Regions from separate parts of the Streptomyces sp. NPDC037100 genome, predicted to be linked through region 1. Evidence: riboswitches for the same ligand, from Rfam matches in the RefSeq annotation. Region 1 holds a riboswitch; the other holds the start of a gene.
What was found. A riboswitch is a leader RNA that binds a small molecule or an ion and turns the genes downstream of it on or off. The one in region 1 is predicted to bind cobalamin.
Positions count from the first base shown of each region.

Region 2: another riboswitch for cobalamin. It lies ahead of ACZ7EG_RS01165 (prenyltransferase/squalene oxidase repeat-containing protein); the one in region 1 lies ahead of ACZ7EG_RS32790 (ABC transporter substrate-binding protein).

Region 1 is NZ_JBVJSX010000012.1:187,568-192,973, reverse strand. It holds gene ACZ7EG_RS32805 (hypothetical protein) at 1-87, shown strand, start outside; gene ACZ7EG_RS32800 (APC family permease) at 101-1,705, opposite strand; gene ACZ7EG_RS32795 (CoA-binding protein) at 1,840-2,268, opposite strand; cobalamin riboswitch at 2,366-2,526, shown strand; gene ACZ7EG_RS32790 (ABC transporter substrate-binding protein) at 2,610-3,626, shown strand; gene ACZ7EG_RS32785 (FecCD family ABC transporter permease) at 3,689-4,675, shown strand; gene ACZ7EG_RS32780 (ABC transporter ATP-binding protein) at 4,672-5,406, shown strand, end outside.
Region 2 is NZ_JBVJSX010000001.1:242,845-248,250, forward strand. It holds gene ACZ7EG_RS01150 (helix-turn-helix domain-containing protein) at 1-674, shown strand, start outside; gene ACZ7EG_RS01155 (SAM-dependent methyltransferase) at 875-1,690, opposite strand; gene ACZ7EG_RS01160 (bacteriocin fulvocin C-related protein) at 2,168-3,181, shown strand; adenosylcobalamin-variant (AdoCbl-variant) riboswitch at 3,480-3,570, shown strand; gene ACZ7EG_RS01165 (prenyltransferase/squalene oxidase repeat-containing protein) at 3,696-4,904, shown strand; gene ACZ7EG_RS01170 (SCO2322 family protein) at 4,901-5,406, shown strand, end outside.

The DNA of each region.
Region 1 (5,406 bases):
CTGCGGCGTGCCGTGGCCTGCGTTTCGGCGCGGGGCCGCACGGACATGCCGTCGATCGACGGTGTCCGTACGGCCCTCGGCGACTGACCGGGGCGGGCCGTCAGTGGACGGCCACCTCGGTGGCGGCCACCTCCCCGATGCTCCGCTCGATCTCCTCCGGCCGGGAGGCCGACGCCCTGGCCCAGTAGTAGATCGCCAGCGAGAACACCGTGATGACCGCGCTGTCCCACCACAGTCCGATGTGTCTCTGGCCGCCGAAGCCGCCCTGCCAGGAGATGACGCCCATGCCCAGCAGGTAGACGGGCAGCCACTGGGCGGCCTTCCAGTCGAGCCGGGGAGCGTCGGGCAGGCCCTTGCTCGTGGCGTACCAGGCGTAGCCGCCGAGCAGGACGTAGCCGAGGACGATGGCCACGCCGAGCCGCCACAGGGTGTCCCAGGTGGACCAGTAGATGATGAGATCGGCCACCACGAAGGACAGCGGCGAGAGGACCTTCCCGCCGGGCAGGCGGTAGGGGCGTTCCCGGTGTGGCAGCCGGTCGGCGAAGACGCCGTAGGCCAGCGGGGCACCCGCGTACATCAGCACGCTCGCCGAGGTGATGAAGCCGACCAGCTGCTGCCAGCTCGGGAACGGCAGGAAGCAGACCACGCCCGTCACGAAGGACACGATCAGTCCGAGCCATGGCACGCCGCGCGCGTCGGTGCGGACGAACAGCTTCGGCGCGTAGCCGTTGCGGGCCAGTCCGTAGGAGACCCGGGACGTGGCCGTCGTGTAGATCAGGCCGGTGCCGCCCGGGGAGACCACCGCGTCCAGGTACAGCACGACGCTCAGCCAGCCGAGGCCCAGCAAAGTCGCGAGCCCGGCCCACGGGCCGCTGATGCCGGGGTAGTCGAGCTTGGTCCAGCCGTGCGCGAACGAGCCCAGCGGCAGGGCGGCGATGAAGACGACCTGGAGCAGGACGTAGACGGCCGCTCCGATGGCGACCGAACCGATCGTCGCGCGCGGCAGATCCCGCTGCGGGTCGCGGCTCTCGCCCGCCAGCTGGATCGCCTGCTCGAAGCCCAGCAGGGCGAAGATGATGCCGCTGGAACTGACGGCACTCAGCACACCATGGGCGCCGAACGGTGCGAAGCCGTGCTCGGTGAAGTTGCCCGGGTGGAAGTTGCCCGCCGCGATGATGAAGATCGCCGCCAGCGGCACGGCCACCTTCCACCAGGTGGCGGCGCTGTTGGTGTGCGCCAGGATCCGCACCCCGAGGAAGTTGACGACGACGAACACGGCCATCAGGACGACCGCGACGACGAAGCCGCTCGTCGTCAGCGTCCCGTCCTTCGGGTGCTGGAAACCCTGCGCCCAGTGCCAGTGCCCGGCGTAGCCGATCATGGCCTCGACCTCGATCGGTGCCACCGTCGCGGCCTGGAGCCAGGAGAACCAGCCGAAGGACATGCCGGCCAGTCCGCCGAACGCGTAGTGCGGATAACGGGCTGTGCCGCCGGCGACCGGGAACATGCCGCCGAGTTCCGCGTGCACCAGGGCCAGCAGCACGATCGCCACCGCACCGATCAGCCAGGACAGGATCGCCGCGGGGCCGGCCGCCACGACGGCCTTCTCGGCGCCGTACAACCAGCCCGAGCCGATGATGGAACCGACCGAGGCCCACATGAGCCCGATCAGTCCGACCTCCCGGCGCAGGCCGTCTCTTTCCATGGATTCAGGGGCCTCTCATAGATGAGCTCGCAGAGTCCGGCGAGCAGGAGGCCTCAGGTTAGGAATCGGTCATCCGACCGAAGAAGACGAGTTGTGCAGCCTTGACCGGGCGCGGGTATTTCCTGGCGAACGCTTCAGGGTTTCTGTACGCCGTGATGAGACAGCCGTGGGATCTCGATCGCCGGGCAGCGGTCCATCACCATCTCCAGGCCCGCCGCGCGGGCCCGGTCGTACGCCGCCTCGTCGACCACGTCGAGCTGGAACCAGACGCCCTTCGCGCCCTTGGCGACCGCCTCGTCCGCGACGGCGCCGGCGAGGTCGCTGTTCACGAACACGTCCACGACGTCCACGTCGAAGGGGATGTCCGCCAGGCTCGCGTAGCCCTTCTCCCCGTGCACCGTCTCCGCCTTCGGATGCACGGGCACCACACGCTTGCCGAAGCGCTGGAGCACGGCGGCGACGCCGTACGCCGCGCGCTGCCGGTTCGACGACAGGCCCACCACGGCCCAGGTGTCGCCGAGCTCGGTGAGGATCCTGCGGACCGTTGCCTCGTCGCCGTACACCGGCGGCCTCCTCGGAAGTCGTGGGCAAGCTGCTCTCCGTTCAACGGCGCCGGGTGCGCGGTGATTCCCCGGACGGCCCCCGTGATAGCTTGCCGGGGCCAGTCGAACCCATGTACGTGGGTCAGGGAATCCGGTGCGAATCCGGAACTGACGCGCAGCGGTGAGGGGGACGGGCGGGGCCTTTGCCACTGGACTCCTTCGCGGACGTCCGGGAAGGCGCTCCGACCCGGGTGAACCCGAGTCCGAAGACCTGCTGGCGGCCCCCGCGGCCGCGCGCGGCGGGGGAGCTCCGTACGACCGGGCTCCGCGATCGAGCCCTCGACGACTGAGGACTGGTTCCCGTGCCCCTCGCCCGACCCGCCCGTGCCGCCGTTCTGCTCGCGGCCGGCTCCCTTCTCGTGACCGGCTGCGGCGGCAGCACGTCCACCGACGCGAAGGCCGCCGTCACGCTCACCGACTGCGGGCACGAGGTCCGCGTCCCGGCCCCGCCGCGGCACGCCGTGTCCCTCAACCAGGGCACCACCGAGATCCTGCTCTCCCTCGGTCTCGCCGACCGCCTCGCGGGCACGGCCACCTGGACCGACCCCGTGATGAAGGGACTGGAGAAGGCGAACGCGACGGTGCCGCGCATCGCCGACGACACCCCCTCCTTCGAACGCGTCCTGGACACCGAGCCCGACTTCGTCGCCGCGTCCTTCGTCTCCACCCTCGGCAAGGGCGGCGTCGCCACCCGCGAGCAGTTCGAGAAGCTCGGCGTCCCCACCTACGTCTCCCCGTCCGACTGCGCCGGCAAGGACAACTCGGGCGGCGGCGACGGCGCACGCGACAAGGCCCTGGACATCGACACCGTCTACGGCGAAGTCCACGACCTCGCGACCGTGTTCGGCGTGAGGAAACGCGGCGACGACCTCGTGGCCTCCCTCCGGGAGCGCATGAAGAAGGCCACGAAGGGCATCGACGCCTCCGACGTCACCCTCCTCTACTGGTTCGCGAACTCCGAGTCGCCCTACATGGCGGGCTGTTGCGGAGCACCCGGCATCATCACCCGGGCCCTCGGAGCGAAGAACGTCTTCGACGACACCCACGAGGAGTGGCCACAGGTCAACTGGGAGACGGTCGCGGACCGCGACCCCGACGTCCTCGTCATCGGCGACCTGACCCGGGAGTCCCAGACCGCCGAGTCGGCCGCGAAGAAGATCGCCTTCCTGGAGTCCAACCCGGTCACCAGGAACATGGACGCCGTCCGGCACAAGCGGTACGTGCTGCTCAGCGGGCAGGCCATGAACCCGACGATCCGCACCGTCGAGGGCGTGGAACAGGTCGCCGCCGGGCTGCGCCGGTTCGGGCTGGTGAAGTGACCGCCCGGGAGCAGGAGCCGCCGTCCGCCCGGCCCGGGGGTGGGGCCGGGCTCGCGCTGGGCATGGCCGGGGCCGTCGCGCTCGTGGTCTCCCTCGCCGTGGCCATCACCATCGGTCCCGCCGACCTCGGCGTCGCCGAGGTGTGGGCCGTCGTGGCCGCCCATCTCGGCCTCGGCAGCTCGGGGCTGACGCCGATCCGGGACGGGATCGTCTGGCAGCTGCGACTGCCGCGCACTCTGCTCGCCGCCGTGTGCGGGGCCGGACTGGCGGTGTGCGGGGCGGTGATGCAGTCCCTGCTGCGCAACCCGCTCGCCGACCCGTTCGTGCTCGGGGTGTCCTCGGGCGCCTCCACCGGAGCGGTCCTCGTCGTCGTGCTCGGCGTGGGCGGCGGCGCCCTCCCGGTGTCCGCGGGCGCGTTCCTCGGCGCCCTGCTGTCCTTCGCGCTGGTGCTCCTGCTCAGCCACACCCTCGGCGGCACCACCGACCGGGTCGTCCTCGCGGGCGTCGCCGCCATGCAGCTCTTCTCCGCGCTCACCTCCTTCGTCGTGATGACCTCCGCCGACGCCGAGACGACCCGCGGCGTGCTGTTCTGGCTCCTCGGCTCGCTCGGCGGCGCCGGCTGGGCCGACGTGTGGCTGTGCCTGGCCGTGCTGGCGGTGGCGCTGGTGGTGTGCCTGTCGTACGCCCGAACCCTCGACGCCTTCGCCTTCGGGCAGGACGCGGCCGCCGCGCTCGGGGTGTCCGTCGCCCGCACCCGCCTGGCCCTGCTGTGCGTCACCGCCCTGCTCACGGCGGCTCTGGTCAGCTCGGCCGGGGCGATCGGCTTCGTCGGACTGGTCCTGCCGCACGCCGCACGGGCCCTCACCGGTCCCGGGCACGCACGGATGCTGCCGGTCACCGCCCTCGCGGGAGCGGTCTTCCTGGTGTGGGTGGACACCCTGGCCCGTACCGTCCTCGATCCGCAGGAGGTGCCGGTGGGGGTCGTGACCTCGCTGATCGGGGTGCCGGCGTTCGTGGCGGTGCTGTACCGGACACGGAGGGTGCGGTGAGCGGCGCGGGGGCGTCGGCGGGGGCGGGGCTGCGGGCCGACCGGGTCAGCCGCCGCGCCGACGGGCGCCTCATCCTGGACGGCGTCGCCCTCGCGCCGGAGACCGGCTCCACGGTCGGCGTGCTCGGCCCCAACGGCTCCGGCAAGTCCACGCTGCTGAGGCTGCTCGCCGGGCTGCTCACGCCGACCTCGGGAGTCGTCACCCTCGACGGCACGCCCCTGGCCGACCTGCCCCGTCGCACGGTCGCGCGCCGCCTCGCGGTCGTCGAGCAACAATCGGACACTCAGGTCGAGTTGACGGTCGAGGATGTCGTACGGCTGGGCCGCGTCCCGCACCGCCGCGCCTGGACGCCCGCCTCGGCCGACGACGAACGGGCGGTGCGCGCCGCCCTGGAGCGCACGGGCCTCGCCGACCGGGCCGGGCGGCTCTGGCACACCCTCTCGGGCGGCGAACGCCAGCGGGTGCAGATCGCCCGCGCGCTCGCGCAGGAACCCCGCGAGCTCCTCCTCGACGAACCCACCAACCACCTGGACATCCACCACCAGCTCGACCTGCTCGCCCTGGTCACGGCCCTGCCCGTCACCGCCGTCGTCGCCCTGCACGACCTCAACCTCGCGGCGATGTACTGCGATCGGGTCGTCGTGCTGTGCGCGGGGAGGGTGGTGGCGGCGGGCCCCGCACGAGACGTCCTCACGGCGGAACTCATCGCCGAGGTGTACGGGGTGCGGGCC
Region 2 (5,406 bases), on a different contig from region 1:
TCACCCTCTACGGCGTCACGGACGAGGCCGAGCGCGCCACGTTGATGGCGCTGGCCGAGCAGGCCAACACCCCCGCCTGGTGGCGGTCCTACAGCGATGTCGTGCCGACGTGGATGCAGACCTACCTCGGGGCCGAACAGGCGGCGGATGTCATCCGCTGCTTCCGCGTCCAGCGCGTCCCCGGCCTGCTGCAGACCGCCGACTACGCGCGTGCGGCCGTCCGGCTCGCGCACCCGGACGCCGGCGCGACGGAGACCGACCGCCGGGTCGCCCTGCGGATGGACCGCCAGCGGATCCTGCGCCGACAGCCGGCGACCCGGCTGTGGGCCGTGATCGACGAGGCGGCGCTGCGTCGCCCCGTGGGCGGCATCCGCGTGATGCGGGAGCAGCTCAGGCATCTCATCGAGAGCTGCCGGCTGCCGCACGTCACGGTGCAGATCCTGCCGTTGACCACCGGCGCACACGCCGCGGAGGTGGGTCCGGCCACCATTCTGCGCCTGCCCGGTGGACAGTTGCCCGACGTGGTCTACCTGGAGCAGCTCACCGGCGCCCTCTACCCCGACCGGCCGGCCGACATCGAGTGCTACTGGGACGCGATGAACCGGCTGGTGGTAGAAGCCGAGTCGCCCGACGAGACTCCGACCATCCTGCACCGCATCCTTCAGGAGACCTGACGGCTCAGACTCGACGGCCCAGACCTGAGGGAGCAGACCTGAGGGAGCAGACCCGAGGGAGCAGACCCGAGGGAGCAGACCCGAGGGCTCAGACCCGAGGGCTCAGACCCGAGGGCTCAGACCCGAGGGAGCAGACCCGAGGGCTCAGACCCGAGGGAGCAGACCCGAGGGCTCAGACCCGAGGGCTCAGACCCGAGGGCTCAGTTCTTGCGTGCGACGCCGCCGTACTGGTGCACCTCGGCCGGCAGGCCCAGGGCCGCCGCGTCGGGACGCCAGCGCGAGCAGGACGCCACGCCCGGTTCGAGCAGCTCCAGACCGTCGAAGTAGCGGGCGATCTGCTCGGGGCTGCGGAGGATGTACGGGATCGAACCGCCGTCGTTGTACGTCTGGATGGCCCGGACGTAGTCCTCGCTGGTGTCGGTGGAGTCGTACTGCACCAGGTAGCTGCCGGGGGGCAGGGCGTCCACCAGCCGCCGGACGATCGAGCGGGCCTCCTCGTGGTCCTCGATGTGGCCCAGGATGCCCATCAGCATGAGGGCGACGGGCTGGTCGAAGTCGAGCGTCTTCGCGGCTTCCCGGACGATGGTGTCGGGCTCGCGCAGATCGGCGTCCACGTAGTTGGTGACGCCTTCCGCCGTGCTGGTGAGCAGGGCGCGGGCGTGGGCCAGCACCAGTGGGTCGTTGTCGACGTAGACGATCCGGCTCTCCGGCGCCACCCGCTGGGCGATCTGGTGGGTGTTGTCCACGTTGGGCAGGCCGGTGCCGATGTCCAGGAACTGGCGGATGCCCTCTTCTGCGGCCAGGTGGCGCACGGCGCGGGCGAGGAAGTAACGGGCGGCGCGGGCCCCGGTCTCGATACCGGGGAACACCTCGCGGAACGCGTCACCGGCGACCCGGTCGACCTCGTAGTTGTCCTTGCCGCCCAGCCAGTAGTTCCAGATCCGGGCCGAGTGCGGCACCGAGGTGTCGATCTTGGGGAACGGCTCCTGCTCGGAGTTCTCCACCGGGTCGGTCATGGACGCTCCTGCGTGTGTGGTCGGAAAGCCCCACGTTAGCCGTTCTGCGCCCTGGAGAGGATCAACTCCGCTGCGGAATGCAGGAGTTCGACTTCGTCCCGGCCCGTCGTCGGCACCCCGGCGGCGCAGTGCCTCGGTCGGCCCTCCGGAGACTCGTCATACGCACCGCCGAAGATACGGCTTTCCCCGCACCACCGGTCCCCGCAGGGTGAGCAGTCGGATGAAGGCATCGTCAGGCCACGGAAACGCACTGGGTCACCGAACAGAAAACGACTTGAATCCACCTGTCCACCAGTAGAAGGGCACGACACAGTTATCGCTGTCCGAATGCGGCTGTTGCCCCAGTTCAGCCTGATCGACACCATCGTGTGACCCTGCTGCTGAGGCTGCCTGCCACCGGCATGGTCGGCACCCGCGCGGCGTCCTGGTCGCATCGTGGCGGCAACTGCCTCAGACGCAGCCAACGGAGGGCAGGGAATGCAGATCACGACACGTTGGATCCTGGCGTTCGACTCATCCTGCGGGACATGCACCACGGTGTCGTCCGCCGTCGCCCGGGCCAGCGGAGGCAAGCTGGAGGTGTTGCCGCTGACCGACGCGGACGTACGGCGGTGGCGCGAGGAGGCGATGGGCGCCGAACCCGTGTGGGCGCCGACCCTGTTGCGGGTGGCTGACGGCGCGGTACGCGCCTGGACAGGACCCCGTATGACTCCGCCGCTGGTGCGGCGACTCGGACTGCGGGCGACCGGCCGCGTACTCGTGGCCCTGGGCGAACTGCGTCGTGCGGCCCGCACCGGGCGGCCACTGACCACCGCGGACGGTGCTGCGGAGCAGGACCGCTCAGGCGTGAGCCGCAAGCGCTTCCTGCTGCTGGCGGGCGGCGTCAGTACAGCGGTCGGGATGACGATGGCGGGGCAGACCCCGGCATTCGCGCGCTCCGCGCAGACAGAGGCCCGGTCCTGGGTAGCCGCACACCGCAACGCGTTACCGCGCACGTACGCGGCCATCGCGCCGCTGCCCTCGGCTGTCCGTCAGGCCGTACTGGTGGAGCTTTCCCCGGCCGAGCGCAGCCGGGTGTGGACCGAACACCTGAAGCGGTTCCAGGACGCGCATCCGGCGCTGACCGCGCAACAGAAACGGGTCGTGCAGGAGGCGTTGGACCTGGCGGGCTCCGAGGCCAGCTTCGTCGGCGGCGAGCCGCAGAAGGGTTCGAAGCTGCAGAGCCGCATCTCCGCCGTGGAGGTGGCAGCGAAGGAAGCGTTCGGCATGGCCGACAGCGCCGCGCTCCTGGTGACTCTCGGGCCCGTCGACGCCGCTCCGGCCGCTCGAGGCAAAGCGGGGGCCGGGGTGCAGGCCACCTGTAACTGCAGCACCACCTCGCAGTGGTGCACCGTGTGGGAAGGCCCACGCTGCCAGTGCTGCTTCTGCAGCACGACATCGGGCTGCGGCTTCCTGGGCTTGTACCAGTGCAACGGAACCTGCACCGACTGACGCCGGCCGTCGAGGTTCGACAGCTGACCGAGCAGGCAGGCGCGGGCCGCAGCCGCAGGTCCCACCCGTCGGCAGCGGCCCGCGCTCCGGGCCATGACGCGGTTGCCTTCCCCCGCGGGGTTCGGCTGCCGGCCGCGCGCTGTCGGCCGCCATGCCGAACGAGACCACACCGGGCCCACCTTGAGACGGGGTGACGAGCCCTCCCCGAGGCCGCACCCCCCGCCGACGCAGGGCGAAGCCCTCCATGGCCCCTCGGCCGGTCCTCCCCGCCCAGGTACAGTAAGCGGGTCGTCATCACACCGTACGGGGGGAAGCCGGTGCAATTCCGGCGCTGACCCGCAACCGTGATCCGCCCCACCCGGGCGGTGAGCCGGATCGCCCCGTACGGTTTCGTGACCGGCTCGCGTGCCCGGCAGAGTGCCGGTGCGCGGCACCGTCGAGGTATACGGAGCCGAGCCGCCGGGGGGTGCCCCGCGCTGCCCGGCTCCCCCACAGGGAGAGGCACCCGCCGATCATGAACGTCCGCCGCAGCGCCGCGGTCCTGGCCGCCGTCGCCGTGATCGGCGCCGCCACCCCGGCCGCCGCCGCCCCGTCCCCGTCGCCCTCCCAGGCGTTCCCCTCCGCCCTGTACGGCGGCACCGACCCGAAGTACGACGGGGTCTGGCGACAGTCCCTCGCGCTGCTCGCGCAGGACACGGTGGGCGTGAAGCCGGCGGTGAAGTCCGTGCGGTGGCTGGCGCGTCAGCAGTGCGCGGACGGCTCCTTCGCCTCGTACCGCCCCGATCCCACCACCGCGTGCGACGCCAAGACCATGCGGGACACCAACGCCACGTCCGCCGCCGTCCAGGCCCTGACCGCGCTCGGCGGGCACGACGACGCCACCGGCAAGGCCGTCGACTGGCTGAAGTCCGTCCAGAACAAGGACGGCGGCTGGGGTTACTCACCCGGCGGTGCCAGCGACACCAACTCGACGTCGGTCGTCGTGGGCGCGCTGGCCGCCGCGGGCGAGAAGCCGGACCAGGTCGAGAAGGGCGGCAAGTCCCCCTACGACGCGATGCTGAAGCTCGCCCTGCCCTGCGGCGGGGACGGCGACGGCGCCTTCGCCTTCCAGCCGGACAAGAAGGGCAAGCTCGCCGCCAACGCGGACGCCACCGCAGCCGGTGTGCTCGGCTCCCTGGGCAAGGGCATGGTCGTCGAGCCCGGCAAGAAGTCCGACGCGACCTGCGAGAAGGCCGGGACGCCGGAGCAGGCCGCGGCCAACGGGGCCGCCTACCTCACCACCGCCCTCGCCAAGGACGACGGGCATCTCATGTCCGCCCTGGCCGGTGCCGAGCCCCAGCCCGACTACGGCAACACCGCCGACGCGGTCGTCGCGCTCGCCGCATCGGGTGAGACCACGCAGGCCGAGAAGTCCGTGCGGTGGCTGGAGAAGAACTCCGCGTCCTGGGCCGCGCAGAGCGGTCCCGCGGCCTACGCCCAGCTGATCCTCGCCGCCCACGCGACCGGCACGAACCCGCGCGACTTCGGCGGCGCGGACCTCGTCAAGCAGCTCAACGCGACGGGCCCCGCCCCGCAGACCGCCGAGCAGACCAAGGCCTCGGACGAGCAGGAGGACTCCGGCTCGGACTTCTTCGGGGTCTGGTGGTACGTCGGCATCTGCCTGGTCGCCGGAATCGGCATCGGCTTCCTGTTCACCGGCCGCAAGAAGCAGCAGCAGCTGTGATCCGCCGGGGCCTTCTCCTCCTCCTGGCCTCGCTCCTGCTGTGCGCGGGCGCGGGCCAGGCCCGGGCCGCCGGATACCGGTACTGGTCGTTCTGGGAGCGCGACGCCGGCCGCTGGGTCTACGCCACCCAGGGCCCGTCCCTGGCCCGCCCCTCGGACGGTGACGTCCAGGGCTTCCGCTTCGCGGTGAGCGAGGACTCCGATGACGCGGCCCGGCCGCGCGGGACGGCCGACTTCGCGACGATCTGCGCGAAGACGCCCGCGCGCGACGGCAGCAAGCGAGTGGCCCTGGTCCTCGACTTCGGTACCCCGTCGGACGCGCCCGAGGGTGAAACCCCGCCCGCCGCCCGCACGGCCTGCGCCCGGGTCTCCCCCGACGCGACGACGGCCGAGGCCCTGGCGGCAGTCGCCAAGCCGCTGCGCTACGACACCAACGCCCTGCTGTGCGCGATCTCGGGCTATCCGCAGAAGGGCTGCGGCGAACAGGTCCGGCAGAGCCAGGA